2 regions of the Vibrio sp. Isolate22 genome follow, and region 1 is predicted to be linked to the other one. Evidence: predicted binding sites of a transcription regulator. Region 1 holds the regulator's gene; the other holds the start of a gene.
The links. Region 1 encodes MetJ, which represses methionine synthesis genes. Its sites were predicted from a motif close to TTAGACNTNTANANGTCTAA; they were not measured.
Positions count from the first base shown of each region.

Region 2: a site for MetJ is predicted at 3,192-3,211, ahead of metN (methionine ABC transporter ATP-binding protein MetN). Genes of this name have one in related genera too.

Region 1 is NZ_JAKEUW010000009.1:54,591-61,359, forward strand. Features, by position in the region: gene L1D55_RS07680 (bifunctional aspartate kinase/homoserine dehydrogenase II) at 1-1,289, opposite strand, end outside; gene L1D55_RS07685 (O-succinylhomoserine (thiol)-lyase) at 1,292-2,473, opposite strand; gene metJ (met regulon transcriptional regulator MetJ) at 2,681-3,001, shown strand; gene L1D55_RS07695 (malic enzyme-like NAD(P)-binding protein) at 3,145-4,434, opposite strand; gene rpmE (50S ribosomal protein L31) at 4,768-4,986, opposite strand; gene priA (primosomal protein N') at 5,318-6,769, shown strand, end outside.
Region 2 is NZ_JAKEUW010000003.1:144,004-150,772, reverse strand. Features, by position in the region: gene L1D55_RS03530 (Zn-ribbon-containing protein) at 1-386, shown strand, start outside; gene L1D55_RS03525 (MetQ/NlpA family lipoprotein) at 498-1,307, opposite strand; gene L1D55_RS03520 (methionine ABC transporter permease) at 1,388-2,071, opposite strand; gene metN (methionine ABC transporter ATP-binding protein MetN) at 2,061-3,095, opposite strand; gene gmhB (D-glycero-beta-D-manno-heptose 1,7-bisphosphate 7-phosphatase) at 3,336-3,887, shown strand; gene L1D55_RS03505 (MliC family protein) at 3,931-4,266, shown strand; gene treR (trehalose operon repressor TreR) at 4,356-5,300, shown strand; gene treB (PTS trehalose transporter subunit IIBC) at 5,505-6,769, shown strand, end outside.

The DNA.
Region 1 (6,769 bases):
TTACGAATCACCGCTACTAAGCTTAGGCCAGAGTTCGCTTCTGAGATAAACTCAACCGATGAACTCTTTAATTGCTGATAGAAACCGTAACAGTGGTTCGGGTTCTTCGTCACACCTGCACCAACGGCAGCAATCAGAGAGAAACCCTCTTTCAGCTTAATCTCAGCGTCAATTGCGTGATCTTGTAGATATTCCAGAGCACCACCGGCAATCTCTTCTGTGTAAGCAAGACGCAAACAGTGCTGATCCGGTTCTAGTTCATAAGCCAACGGCTCTAGTTGAGCACGCTTAAGCCCTTCAAGCACTTCACTTTCTAGACGGTCAAAATCGTGCCCGTGTCCAAAGGTCAGTTGCACGATAAGCACTTCATCCAGAGAAGTAATGATTTTTGCGCCGCGACCTGATGCCAAAACACGCTCAATCTGAGTTGAACCTGACTCTGGTTGATAGCTGCAACGTAAGCTAAGGTCCATCGCACTTTGCGCGACAGGCTGTAGCGTACGACTATGAAGTACAGGTGCGGCGAGACGAGCGAGCTCACTTGCTTCATCAAGGCGAAGCAGAGGCAGTAAGCACGCATCCGACACCAAGCGAGGGTCGGCACTGTATACGCCAGCTACGTCACTCCAAATCGTTACGCGATCCACTTCAGCCAAAGCGCCAATCACGGTTGCTGAATAGTCTGAGCCGTTACGACCAAGCAAGACCGTTTCACCATCGCTGTTTTGCGCCATAAAGCCGGTAATCACCACGCGGCAATGAGCATGTTGCGCTAACGCTTCTTTAATAAGAGGGTAAGAACGTGCACGATCCACCTCTGGTTGTGCACCCACTTCAGCACGCAAGAAAGCACGAGCATCTTGCGCGACGGCTTGTAAATCATGTTGGCACAACAAAGCAGCTAACAAACGTGAAGACCAAACCTCACCGTGACCTAGGACCTGTGCTTTTTGTGCTTCGCTTAGAGGGGCTGTTAGCTCACCCAAAGCGGTAAATTCTTGTTGGATAGTCGCCGTAAGCTGCTCTGCAGGTTCACCTTCAAGCAGTGCTTCAATCAGTTCAAGCTGGAACTGACGAAGGGTTTGTAGGCACTCATGAGCAATACGCCCATCTTTATCAAGCGCTTCTACAAACTCAATCAAACGGTTAGTGGTTTTGCCTGCTGCCGACACAACCACTAAGTCGGTTGCTGATGAATACTCTCTAAGAATGTTTACCACACGTAGGTAACACTCAGGGTCAGCTAAACTGCTACCACCAAATTTATGTAGCTGGCGAAAGGTTGCCATTATTAACCCTCCCCTTCAGCGATAAAGCGTTGTGTCTTTTCAAACGCCTGCTTAAGGTCATCAATCAGGTCTTCTGCATCTTCAAGGCCAACAGAAAGACGCAGTAACTGTTGAGAAACGCCCGCCTCTGCTAGCGCTTCTTCACCCATTGCACGGTGAGTCATCGACGCTGGGTGACAAATCAGGCTCTCTACACCGCCAAGTGATTCCGCTAAAGAGAACAACTCTAACTCGCCAACAAAATATTTGAGCGCCTCGAATGAACCTGCAAACTCAAAACTCAGCATTGAGCCAAAGCCTGACTGTTGCTTCTTAGCGATCTCATGACCGGGATGTTCAGGAAGGCTTGGGTGATAAATCGCACCGACAAGATCTTGCTGTTGCAACGCAGTCAGAATTTCACGCGAACTCTCTTCGTGGACACGCATACGCGCACCTAGCGTACGGATACCACGCAGCGTCATGTAGCTATCAAATGGAGTACCGGTCGCACCAATACAGTTGCCCCACCATGCTAGCTCTTCAGCGTGCTCTTCTGTCTTAGTGATCACCACACCACCAATAACGTCCGAGTGGCCGTTGATGTATTTGGTCGTTGAGTGGATAACAAAGTCAGCACCCAACTCTAAAGGCTTTTGGAACACAGGAGTCAAAAACGTGTTGTCGACAGCAACCAGCGCACCAATCTCTTTCGCTTTACGGCAGGTTTCTGCAATATCAACTACGCGAACCAACGGGTTTGATGGTGTCTCTAATAAGATCAACTTTGGCTTAAGTGCGATCGCCGCGTCCAATGCCTCTTGATCCGATTGATCAACAAACAGAACTTTGAAGTCACCTTTAAGAGAGCGAGTGTTAAACAGACGGTAAGTACCACCGTAGCAGTCATGTGGTGCAACGATCAGATCATCGCCACCTAAGAAAGCCGAAACCCATAAGTTCAGTGCCGAAGTACCACAGTTAGTAACTACCGCGCCTTTGCCCGACTCAAGCTCAAACAGTGCTGTTTCTAATAAACCGCGGTTTGGGTTACCAGAACGGGTGTAATCATACTTTGGCACTTCACCAAAAGCGGGAAACCCATAGTTAGTCGAAAGATAAATTGGTGGGACAACGGCATGGTGTTGCGTGTCTGACTCGATACCAGTACGTACTGCGATTGTTGCTGGCTTCCGGCTGCTCATAGGTGCTTCCTTACAAGTTTGCGTCTGAGAGTCACAGCTGCTTGTCGGCATTTTGCGGCTGTGTTAGATATATGTTATTCACTTTACTTTCATAAACGTGAGACGTCAACACTTCTAGACGTCTATATGTCTTTGCTTATGGCGGTAAATCCCGCTAAAATCACCACTATTAATTTAATCTAACAACTAAAGTGATGAAGGTACGCAATGGCCGACTGGAATGGTGAATACATAAGCCCATATGCTGAGCATGGAAAGAAAAGCGAACAAGTAAAGAAGATTACAGTTTCTATCCCTTTAAAAGTGCTAAAGGTTCTTACTGACGAGCGTACTCGCCGCCAGATCAACAACCTTCGCCATGCAACAAACAGTGAGCTACTGTGCGAAGCCTTTCTACATGCGTACACAGGCCAACCACTGCCAACGGATGAAGACCTTCGTAAAGACCGCCCAGATGATATTCCTGCAGAAGTGAAAAAGCTGATGACAGAGATGGGTATCGAGTTCGAAGCGTTTGACGAAGAATAACAATAACTCAGTCACTGCCTTCAATATTGAGTCGCTTTAGCTGAATGTTCACATTACTGATTCGTATTTTCAGTGTTCTGTGAATAAGAGACATAAAAAAACCGACTCCAGATGAGTCGGTTTTTTATTATTTTGTTTAGCTTCTATGCCATGTAGTTAGCAGGCATCTCAATACGTGCAACGCCAGATTCAACCGCCGCTTCTGCTACTGCTTTCGCTACGCGAGGAAGTAGACGTGGGTCCATAGGCTTAGGAATGATGTAACCCTTACCGAACTCAAGTGACGTCTCACCCGCTGCTTTTAGTACTTCCGCTGGTACTTCTTCTTTCGCTAGGTCACGAATCGCTTTTACTGCCGCTAGCTTCATTTCGTCATTGATTTCGCTTGCACGTACATCAAGTGCACCACGGAAAATGAATGGGAAACAAAGTACGTTGTTTACTTGGTTAGGGTAATCACTGCGACCCGTCCCCATAATAAGGTCAGAACGAACTTCGTGAGCAAGCTCTGGCTTGATCTCTGGATCTGGGTTTGAACATGCAAACACAACTGGCTTATCAGCCATCAGCGTTAGTGCTTCTGCTGGAAGCAGGTTAGGACCTGATACGCCCAAGAATAGGTCAGCACCTTCGATAACATCTTCAAGCGTGCGCTTATCTGTGTTGTTTGCGAACAGCTCTTTGTATTCGTTCAGATCATCACGACGAGTGTGGATCACACCTTTACGGTCTAGCATGTAAATCTTCTCACGCTGAGCGCCACACTTAATCAGTAGCTCCATACAAGCAACCGCTGCTGCACCAGCACCTAGACAAACGATCTTACACTCTTCAAGCTTCTTACCTTGAAGTTCGATCGCGTTCAGCATACCTGCTGCTGTTACGATCGCAGTCCCGTGTTGGTCATCGTGGAATACTGGTACATCACAACGCTCAATCAGGCGACGTTCAATCTCAAAACAGTCTGGTGCTTTGATGTCTTCTAGGTTAATACCGCCGAATGTATCTGCGATATTCGCAACCGTATCGACAAACTCATCGATTGTGCGGTGTTTTACTTCAATATCGATAGAATCTAAACCAGCGAAACGCTTAAACAGTAGCGCTTTACCTTCCATTACTGGTTTAGAAGCAATTGGACCAAGGTTACCTAGGCCAAGAATCGCTGTACCGTTAGAGATAACTGCAACCATGTTGCCTTTACCTGTGTACTTGTAAACGTTATCTACGTTCTGTGCGATCTCACGAACTGGCTCAGCCACGCCTGGGCTGTAAGCAAGTGCTAGGTCTTCTGCAGAGTTTGCAGGCTTCGTCAGCTCAATGGCAATTTTGCCTGGAACTGGGAACTCATGATAATCAAGAGCTTGCTGACGGAATTGTTCTTGAGGTGATAATTCTTGAGAGGATTGGTCTTGGCGGCTGTCTTCAGACATAGGTGTAGGTTCCTAGGATATTATTATTAGGGGGATCTTGTTCATGTTAATGGATGTACTTCAAAGTTCCTAGGTGGTAAAGGCCTCTGTCTCATTAAAAAACGAGATTTCACTACTAATAAGACCAGTGAGCAGTTGAAATTACTATCGCTTGTTGAACTTTCGAGCGGATTTGCAGTGATGAGTCATAAGCGAAGAATTACCCTTCAATATTGAGGTAAGCCGCTTAGTGCAGGAGAGAATAAAAGCTTGAGGTGAAAGTTGATGTTTTCTCGAATTTCAGGCAACAAAAAAGGACACCGAAGTGTCCTTTTTATGTCTAAATAGCGAGAATTACTTCTTGCTAGAAAGAGCACCGAAACGCTTGTTGAAGCGATCAACACGGCCGCCTGTATCTACGATACGTTGCTTACCAGTGTAGAACGGGTGACATTTGTCACATACGTCTAGGTGGATTGATTCTTTTGCTAGCGTTGAGTTGAACTCAAAAGTGTTGCCGCAAGAACAAGTAGCAGTAACTGCTTTGTATTCTGGGTGGATTCCAGCTTTCATGGGATAACCTCAAGTAGGCCGTGTCGCTATACGATTCTAAGCCGCACACCACACGTAGTTTAAAAAAGAAATAAAGACACCGCTCATCACTAAAGCGCGACGAAGCCATACCTTTAAGGCGCAGTATAGTAATGAATCTGTGAAGTAGGATCAACTGATTTGATACATTTTTCGCCAATATCGGCGTTATTTCCTTTGCTGGCTGTGATTCTTGGCTTGGCCCCAACCTCACCCGCTTCTCTGCCACATCACATTCAAACTGCTTCTCGAATTTAACCGCCTTATCCTTTAGACTGTTCGCTCTCGTCAATTCAGATAAAGCCGTCCCTTTATGCGTCCAATGATTGCCCGTGTGGCGCTGCCTGTCCCACTCGACAAGCAGTTCGATTACAAGATTCCAAGCCACCTATTTCCGATTATTGGTGGTCGAGTCTCTGTGCCTTTTGGACGACAAACCTTAACTGGGATTGTCACGGCTCTGGTTAACGAATCAGAATTCGAACTAGACAAGCTCAAACCAATTAAAGCATTGCTAGATAACCAGCCCGTTTGGCCGGACTCTGTCTACTCACTGTTAACCTGGTGCAGTCAGTTCTATCAGTACCCACTTGGCGAAACCTTTGCCAATGCCCTGCCCAGCGCTTTACGCAAAGGCAAAGCGGCAGACTTCGCAACTTTGGTTGAGTGGCAGCTAACGCCGTCAGGCAGAGATCAGTTAATGCAAGGCTTTGGTCGCGCGGTCAAGCAAGCCAAAGTCATGCACATGTTGGAGCACGGTGCTGTTCCTCATCAAGAGTTCATCGACCAAGAGGTAGGCAGCGCTGTTCTCAAAACACTGGAAGAGAAAGGTTGGATTGAATCGGTTGAGAAAAAGCCGAAACGACAGCCGTGGCCAGCCGACCTCGAAAACGACCAAGACAAACCTAAGCTCAACGAAGAGCAAGCCATCGCCATTGCAACGGTAAATAGTCAAAACAGCTTTGGTTGCTTCCTGTTAGAAGGTGTAACGGGTTCAGGCAAGACTGAGGTCTACCTCAATATGATTAAGCCAATTCTCGACCAAGGTAAACAAGCGTTAGTGCTAGTGCCTGAGATTGGCCTAACACCACAAACCATTAACCGCTTTAAGCGACGCTTTAACGTGCCTGTTGAGGTTATCCACTCAGGCCTAAACGATTCAGAGCGCCTGAATGCGTGGTTATCGGCTCGCGATAAAATTGCCGGCATTGTGATTGGTACTCGTTCAGCTCTGTTCACACCGTTTGCGGATCTGGGCATTATTATTGTCGATGAAGAACACGACGCCTCTTATAAGCAGCAAGATAGCCTGCGCTACCATGCTCGTGATGTGGCGATCATGCGTGCACACAAAGCGCAGATTCCAGTGGTATTAGGCTCTGCAACCCCTGCTTTCGAAACACTGCACAACGCGCAAATCGGTAAGTACAGCCACCTGACTCTGACCTCACGTGCCGGTGTCGCACTACCCACCACCAATAAAGTGTTGGATGTGAAAGGTGAATACCTAGAAAGTGGCTTGTCTGCATCATTGATCGCTGAGATGCAACGACACCTGAAATCTGGCAACCAAGTGATGCTGTTCCTCAACCGCCGGGGGTTTTCTCCGGCATTGATGTGTCACGATTGTGGTTGGACAGCCGAGTGTAAGCGCTGTGATGCCTACTACACCTATCACCAATACAGCAACGAGATGCGCTGCCACCATTGTGGCTCACAACAACATATTGTGCATAACTGCCAAGGCTGTGGATCAGCAAACTTG
Region 2 (6,769 bases), on a different contig from region 1:
TCCCACTATACCGTAATCCACCTACCTTTAATGGCGACCATAAAGCCGTACTGAAATGGCAGACGGAATGGCAAGCCTGTGATGAAGTACAAATGGGTGGTGGTTGTCGAGCGGAACACGCGACCTTGACGGAAATCAGCGATACCAAAAGCGTACTATTCAAACGTGGTTGGGGCTTGAGAGGGCGTATCGAATACCTGACTAAGATTCCTACTTACTACTACTTGTACCGTGTAGGTGGCATTAGTTTGAAAGACGAAAAAGAGCGTAAATGTCCGCAATGTGGTGGCGAATGGCTGCTAGATGCGCCGATCCACGATATTTTCTATTTCAAGTGTGATGACTGCCGTCTGGTATCAAACATCTCTTGGGATCAGCTAAAGTAACGACGGCGTTCTTAGCACAGTAGGCTCATGAGTGAGCTTCGAGTGATCGAAAAAGGGGCTGACATTGTGTCAGCCCCTTTTGGTATCTATAGGGTAGTGAAGTGAGGCAGATTACCAGCCTTTAACTACGCCACCTTGGAAGATGTCAGAAGCTGCTTTGTACACTTCTTCAGTTTGGTAAGCTTTAACGAAGTTTTGTACGTTCTCAGCGTTTAGGTTCTCTTCACGAGACACAATTAGGTTCACGTATGGAGACTCTTTGTCTTCAACGAATACGCCATCTTTTTGTGGAGTCAGGTTGATAGAGCTCGCGTAAGTTGTGTTGATGATAGACAGTGCTACGTCATCAAGAGAACGTGGTAGTTGTGCTGCGTCTAGCTCAACAATCGTTAGGTTCTTAGGGTTCTTAACGATGTCACGTACTGTTGCAAGAAGACCTGCGCCTTCACGAAGTTCAAGTAGACCTTGTTGTTCAAGAAGCAGTAGAGAACGACCTAGGTTTGTAGGATCGTTTGGTACAGCGATACGCGCGCCATCTTGAATTTCGTCTACTGATTTTACTTCTTTCGAGTAACCCGCAATTGGGTAAACAAACGTGTTACCAGCGATTGTCAGTTTGTAACCACGGTCAGCCACTTGCTGATCTAGGTACGGTGCGTGTTGGAATGCGTTGATGTCGATAGAACCGTCATCTAGTGCTGCGTTTGGTGTTACGTAATCAGTGAACGTTACTAGTTCAACATCTAGGCCGTACTTCTCTTTCGCTACTTTAGCTGCAACTTCTGCAACCTGAGCTTCAGCACCTGCCATTACGCCCACTTTTACTTTAGAAGTGTCGACTTCTTTATCACCACAACCTGCTAGAACTAGCGCTGAAGCTGCCGCTGCGATAGTTAGTAAACCTTTAAGGCTAAATTTCATAATAATCTCCTTTTAATAAATCTATTTAATTTGGTTCAGACGACTCTGTTTTTAGTTTGTTTGCGTATAAACGCTGAGTCTTATCTGTGGTCAACACGGCGAACTAATGAATCACCGATCGATTGAATAATTTGTACAAGCACAATCAACATCACTACGGTCACTGCCATGATGGTCACATCGTAACGGTGGAATCCGTAACGAATAGCCACATCGCCTAGGCCGCCACCGCCAACCGTACCTGCCATTGCTGAGTAGCTCACTAGGGTAACTAGTGTGATGGTTACTGAGTTGATAATAGTCGGTAGTGCTTCAGGAAGCAGAACTTTGCTGATGATTTGTGTTGGTGTTGCGCCCATTGATTGCGCTGCTTCTACTAGACCTGTTGGTACTTCAAGCAGTGCACTTTCGATAAGACGAGCAACAAATGGGATTGCGCCAATAGTCAGTGGAACAATTGCCGCTGTTGTACCGATAAAGGTACCAATCAGCATCTTAGTCAATGGGATAATCGCAACCATCAATACCAAGAAAGGTACTGAACGGCCTACGTTGACTACCGCACCAAGAATTTGGTTAAGCTTAGTGTTTTCTAGCAAGCCGCCTTTTTTGGTGGTGTGTAGAATCACGCCTAGGGGAATACCGACAGCAAAGCCAACAATGCCTGCTACTGCAACCATGTAAAGTGTTTCGCCAGTTGCTTCTAATAGAAGGTTACCGTTAAGGCTGATCCAGTCAGCAATCTCGTTGAAACTAAAGGACATAACCAAGCACCTCTACTTTTACATTGTTATCGCGTAGGAATTGAATAGCAGCATTATCATCTGCTTCGTTGCCGAACAGTTCAGCTACCATCATGCCGAACTTCACGCCGCCAGCGTAATCAAGGTCAGAACTTAGAATGCTGACATCGATATTAAATTTACGAGCGATTTGCGTCATTAGTGGAGCATCAACGGTTGCACCTGTGAACTCAAGGCGTACCAGAGGGTAACTGCCATCTACTCGAGTTTCTTGCAAGCGTGCTTGGTAATCTTCAGGGATCGTTAGATCTAAGGTTGAACGAATAAATTGATGCGCTAACTCAGTCTTAGGGTGCGCAAAGATGTCGCCAACCGTGCCTTTCTCTACCAATTCACCACCACCGATGATCGCCACTTCGTGACAGATGCTCTTAACCACATCCATTTCATGCGTAATAAGCAGGATAGTAATGTGTAGTTTACGGTTGATTTCACGCAGCAGTTCAAGAATCGATTGAGTGGTTGCAGGATCTAGAGCGCTGGTCGCTTCATCACACAGTAGTACTTTCGGGTCTGATGCCAGTGCACGAGCAATCGCGACACGTTGCTTTTGACCGCCACTTAGGTTTGCAGGGTAAGTATCACGCTTGTCTGCAAGACCAACCAGTTCAAGGAGCTCACTGACTTTCGCTTCGATAACCGCTTTATCTTTACCTGCTAGTTCTAGAGGCAGTGCTACATTGTTAAATACAGTACGAGAAGACAGCAGATTGAAGTGCTGGAAAATCATGCCGATGTTACGGCGTGCTTCGCTAAGTTCTGATTTGCTGAGCTTTGTTAGGTCGATACCATCAACAATCACTTCACCTGAAGTTGGGGCTTCCAACATATTTACACAGCGGATTAGGGTACTTTTGCCTGCACCTGAAGAGCCGATGACTCCAAAGATTTGACCTTGAGGAATGTGGAGGTTGATATCAATTAAGGCATTGATTTCTTTAGTGCCTTGATAAAAAACCTTATTGACTTGATTCACTTTAATCATAGAGAAACCCGTGCAGGTAGAACAGAATAATATGTCGATAGCTCGCTCGATTTACAGATGATGCTATGGTGTTCCGTGATCTAAGTCAATAGATATTTTTACGTCTAGACGGCTAAACGTCGATTGTATTGCTGAGGTGGAAACAAATCGTTAACGAACGCAAAACTAAATAGATAGTGATGAAGCAAATAAAGCGTGTAATAATTAATGATTAATAGAGAGTTGATAGAGAACAAAATTTTGTCTAAACCTGCTGTTTTTTTAGATCGTGATGGTGTGATTAACGTTGATCACGGCTACGTACATGATGAGCATGATTTTGAATACATCGATGGTGTGTTTGAAGCGGCGAAAGCGTTTAAAGATATGGGTTATTTATTGGTGCTTGTGACGAACCAGTCTGGTATTGCTCGCGGCATGTTTAGTGAAGACCGTTTTCTCTCTTTAACGCAGTGGATGGATTGGAACTTTGTCGATAATGGTGTTGAGTTAGATGGTATTTACTACTGCCCTCACCATGCTGAACACGGCATTGGAGACTACAAACAAGATTGTGATTGTCGTAAGCCAAAGCCTGGCATGTTCATTTCCGCGCGTGACTTTCTAAAGATTGATATGGCTAACTCTGTGATGATCGGCGATAAAGCTGAAGACATGATGGCTGCAGAAGCTGCAGGTGTTGGCACTAAGGTATTGGTAAGAACCGGTAAACCAATTACCGAAAAGGGTGAAGCCTTGGCAAGTGTTGTCCTTGATAGCATTGCGGATGTGCCTGCTTTCCTAAAAGGCTAAGACATTTCACTACCTTCAACGGTATAAAGATGAGGAACGAAGTATGAAAGCTATGTTAGTAGCATCTCTATGTACGGTAGCATTAATGGGTTGCTCTAAATCAGCAGCGCCTGACAGTGCTACATCGGACAATCAATTCGTGACTTATCAATGTGAGTCTGACGTTTCATTTGAAGTGGCTTACCTTGATAATGAAAAAGCGGTATTACGTTTACCTGAAAATGAATACCGCCTGACTCAAGTAGCGGCTGGTTCTGGAACCAAGTACATCTTAGATGATGGTACTGGAGAGCTAATCAACAGCGTTACTTTACGTACCAAAGGTGATAACGCACGCCTAGAACTTGGTCGTGTGGTGTATCGAAACTGCAGCAAGTAAGCCATCTTTAATCGCTAAGATTTACAAACAATTAAGTGAGGGTATATACCCTCACTGCTTCTTTTTCTTCCTTTGACGTTAGACTTTTTATGAGCAAAAAACTCACTATTCTTGATATTGCTAAGCTGTCTGGTGTTGGTAAGTCGACCGTATCTCGTGTTCTGACCAATGATCCCAAAGTGAAACCTGAAACCCGTGAAAGGGTAGAAAGAGTAATTCAAGAATCTGGGTATACGCCTTCAAAGTCTGCACAATCGATGCGTGGTGGCAGCCAAAAAGTGATTGGCGTGATCATCTCTCGCTTGGATTCTCCTTCTGAAAACAAAGCCGTCAGCACCATGCTGGCTGAGTTGTACCAAGCGGGCTACGATGTAGTGATCATGGAAAGCCAGCTCGACAGAGAAAAAGCCAACGAGCACCTACAAGTTCTAAAGCGTCGTAACGTTGATGGCATCATTGTGTTTGGTTTTACGGATTGCGATATCCCCGAAATTGAAGCTTGGGGACATAAAGCTGTGGTTATTGCGCTGGACACCGAGAATGTTACTTCTATTAACTATGACAACCAGCAGGTGATCAATAGGGCGTTGGCGTATTTAACGGATCAGGGGATCTCTGATATCGGTTTTGTTGGAGTGGATCCTAGTGATAAATCAACCGGTGAACTTCGTCTAAAAGCTTACCTAGATTGGTGCGAGAACAGTGGAGTGATAGCGAACTATCGTACTGGTCAACTTCATCATGAAAGCGCTTATCAGTTAGTGGATGAGGTACTCACTCCAGCGACTCAAGCGATTGTTTGTGCCAGTGATACTCTTGCTCTTGGGGTCATCAAACGCTTGCAAGAACGACAACGTGAAGATGTGGTGGTGACTGGCGTCGGCGGTAACGATCTTCTTTCTTTCCTATTCCCTCGGGTCTTTAGTATTGATCCGGGCTACCAATCAGCGGGTAAACTAGCCGCTAATCTATTGATCTCTCAACTTTTAGGTAACAGAGAGATCTCTCATCACACCCAATCACCGATTCAATAATCCACTTAATTAAGCGAAACTGAACCGCTTAGATTAAAATTAGACTGTGATCTCTTTCAATTAATGGGACTGTTCCCATTTTGATTTTTCATTCAGCTAGGCATTATAATAATCAATTTTGGGAATGTTCCCATAAATCTAAATCTGAGTGGTTATTGCTCAATGATTTAGATGAGTCATTGAATAAAACCAGGGTGGGGTAGTATGAGTAAGATAGCGAAGCAAGACATTGCGCGTCTTATCGAGTTAGTTGGTGGTAAAGAGAATATTGCGAGTGTCAGCCACTGTCTGACTCGACTACGTTTCGTATTGAATGAGACAGAGCTGGCGAATAAAGCAGAACTCGAAAAGCTCAAGCTAGTAAAGGGTTGTTTTACTAACGCAGGCCAATTTCAAGTGGTGATTGGCACCGAAGTTGACGAAGTGTATGCACTGCTGATCGAGCAAACGGGCAAAGAGGCCTCATCAAAAGATGAAGCGAAATTGGCTGCTCGTCAGAACATGAACTTCCTTGAGCGTGGTATCTCCCATTTAGCCGAAATTTTTGTGCCACTGCTGCCTGCCATTATTACTGGTGGTTTGATTCTTGGTTTCCGTAATGTGATTGGCGACATTCGCATGTTCGACGGCAAAACCTTAGTTGAAATCAGCCAATTCTGGGCAACCGTTCACTCTTTCTTATGGTTGATTGGTGAAGCGATTTTCTTTTTCCTACCGGTTGGTGTGTGTTGGGCGACGGTTAAGAAGCTCGGCGGAACCCCTATTTTGGGTATCACGCTCGGTGTGACCTTAGTGTCGCCGCAGCTGATGAACGCTTACATGATAGGTAAAGCCGTTCCTGAAGTGTGGGACTTTGGCTTTTTCGTGATTGAGAAAGTTGGATACCAAGCACAGGTGATCCCTGCGATGCTCGCGGGTGTGACATTAGCCTTCATTGAAACCAATCTTAAGCGCATCGTGCCAGCTTACTTGTACCTTGTGGTTGTGCCATTTGTATCGATCATTTTGTCTGTGATTCTGGCTCACGCCTTTATTGGTCCATTCGGCCGTATGCTAGGTGATGGCGTCGCATTCGCAGCGAAAGCAGCCATGACTGGTGACTTCGCGATTCTTGGTTCAGTGGTATTTGGTTTCCTTTACGCACCTTTGGTTATCACGGGTATTCACCACACAACCAACGCAGTGGATTTGCAGTTGATGCAAGACTTAGGCGGCACGCCAATTTGGCCTCTGATTGCGCTATCTAACATTGCACAAGCTTCAGCGGTTGTTGGCATCATTATTTTAAGTAAACGTGAAGGTGAGCGAGACATCTCGGTACCAGCAGCAATCTCTGCCTACTTAGGCGTGACAGAGCCTGCGATGTACGGCATCAACTTGAAATACAAATTCCCAATGTTGAGCGCCATGATAGGTAGTGCCGCAGCGGCTGCTATTTGTGGTAGCGCAGGTGTGATGGCGAACGGCAT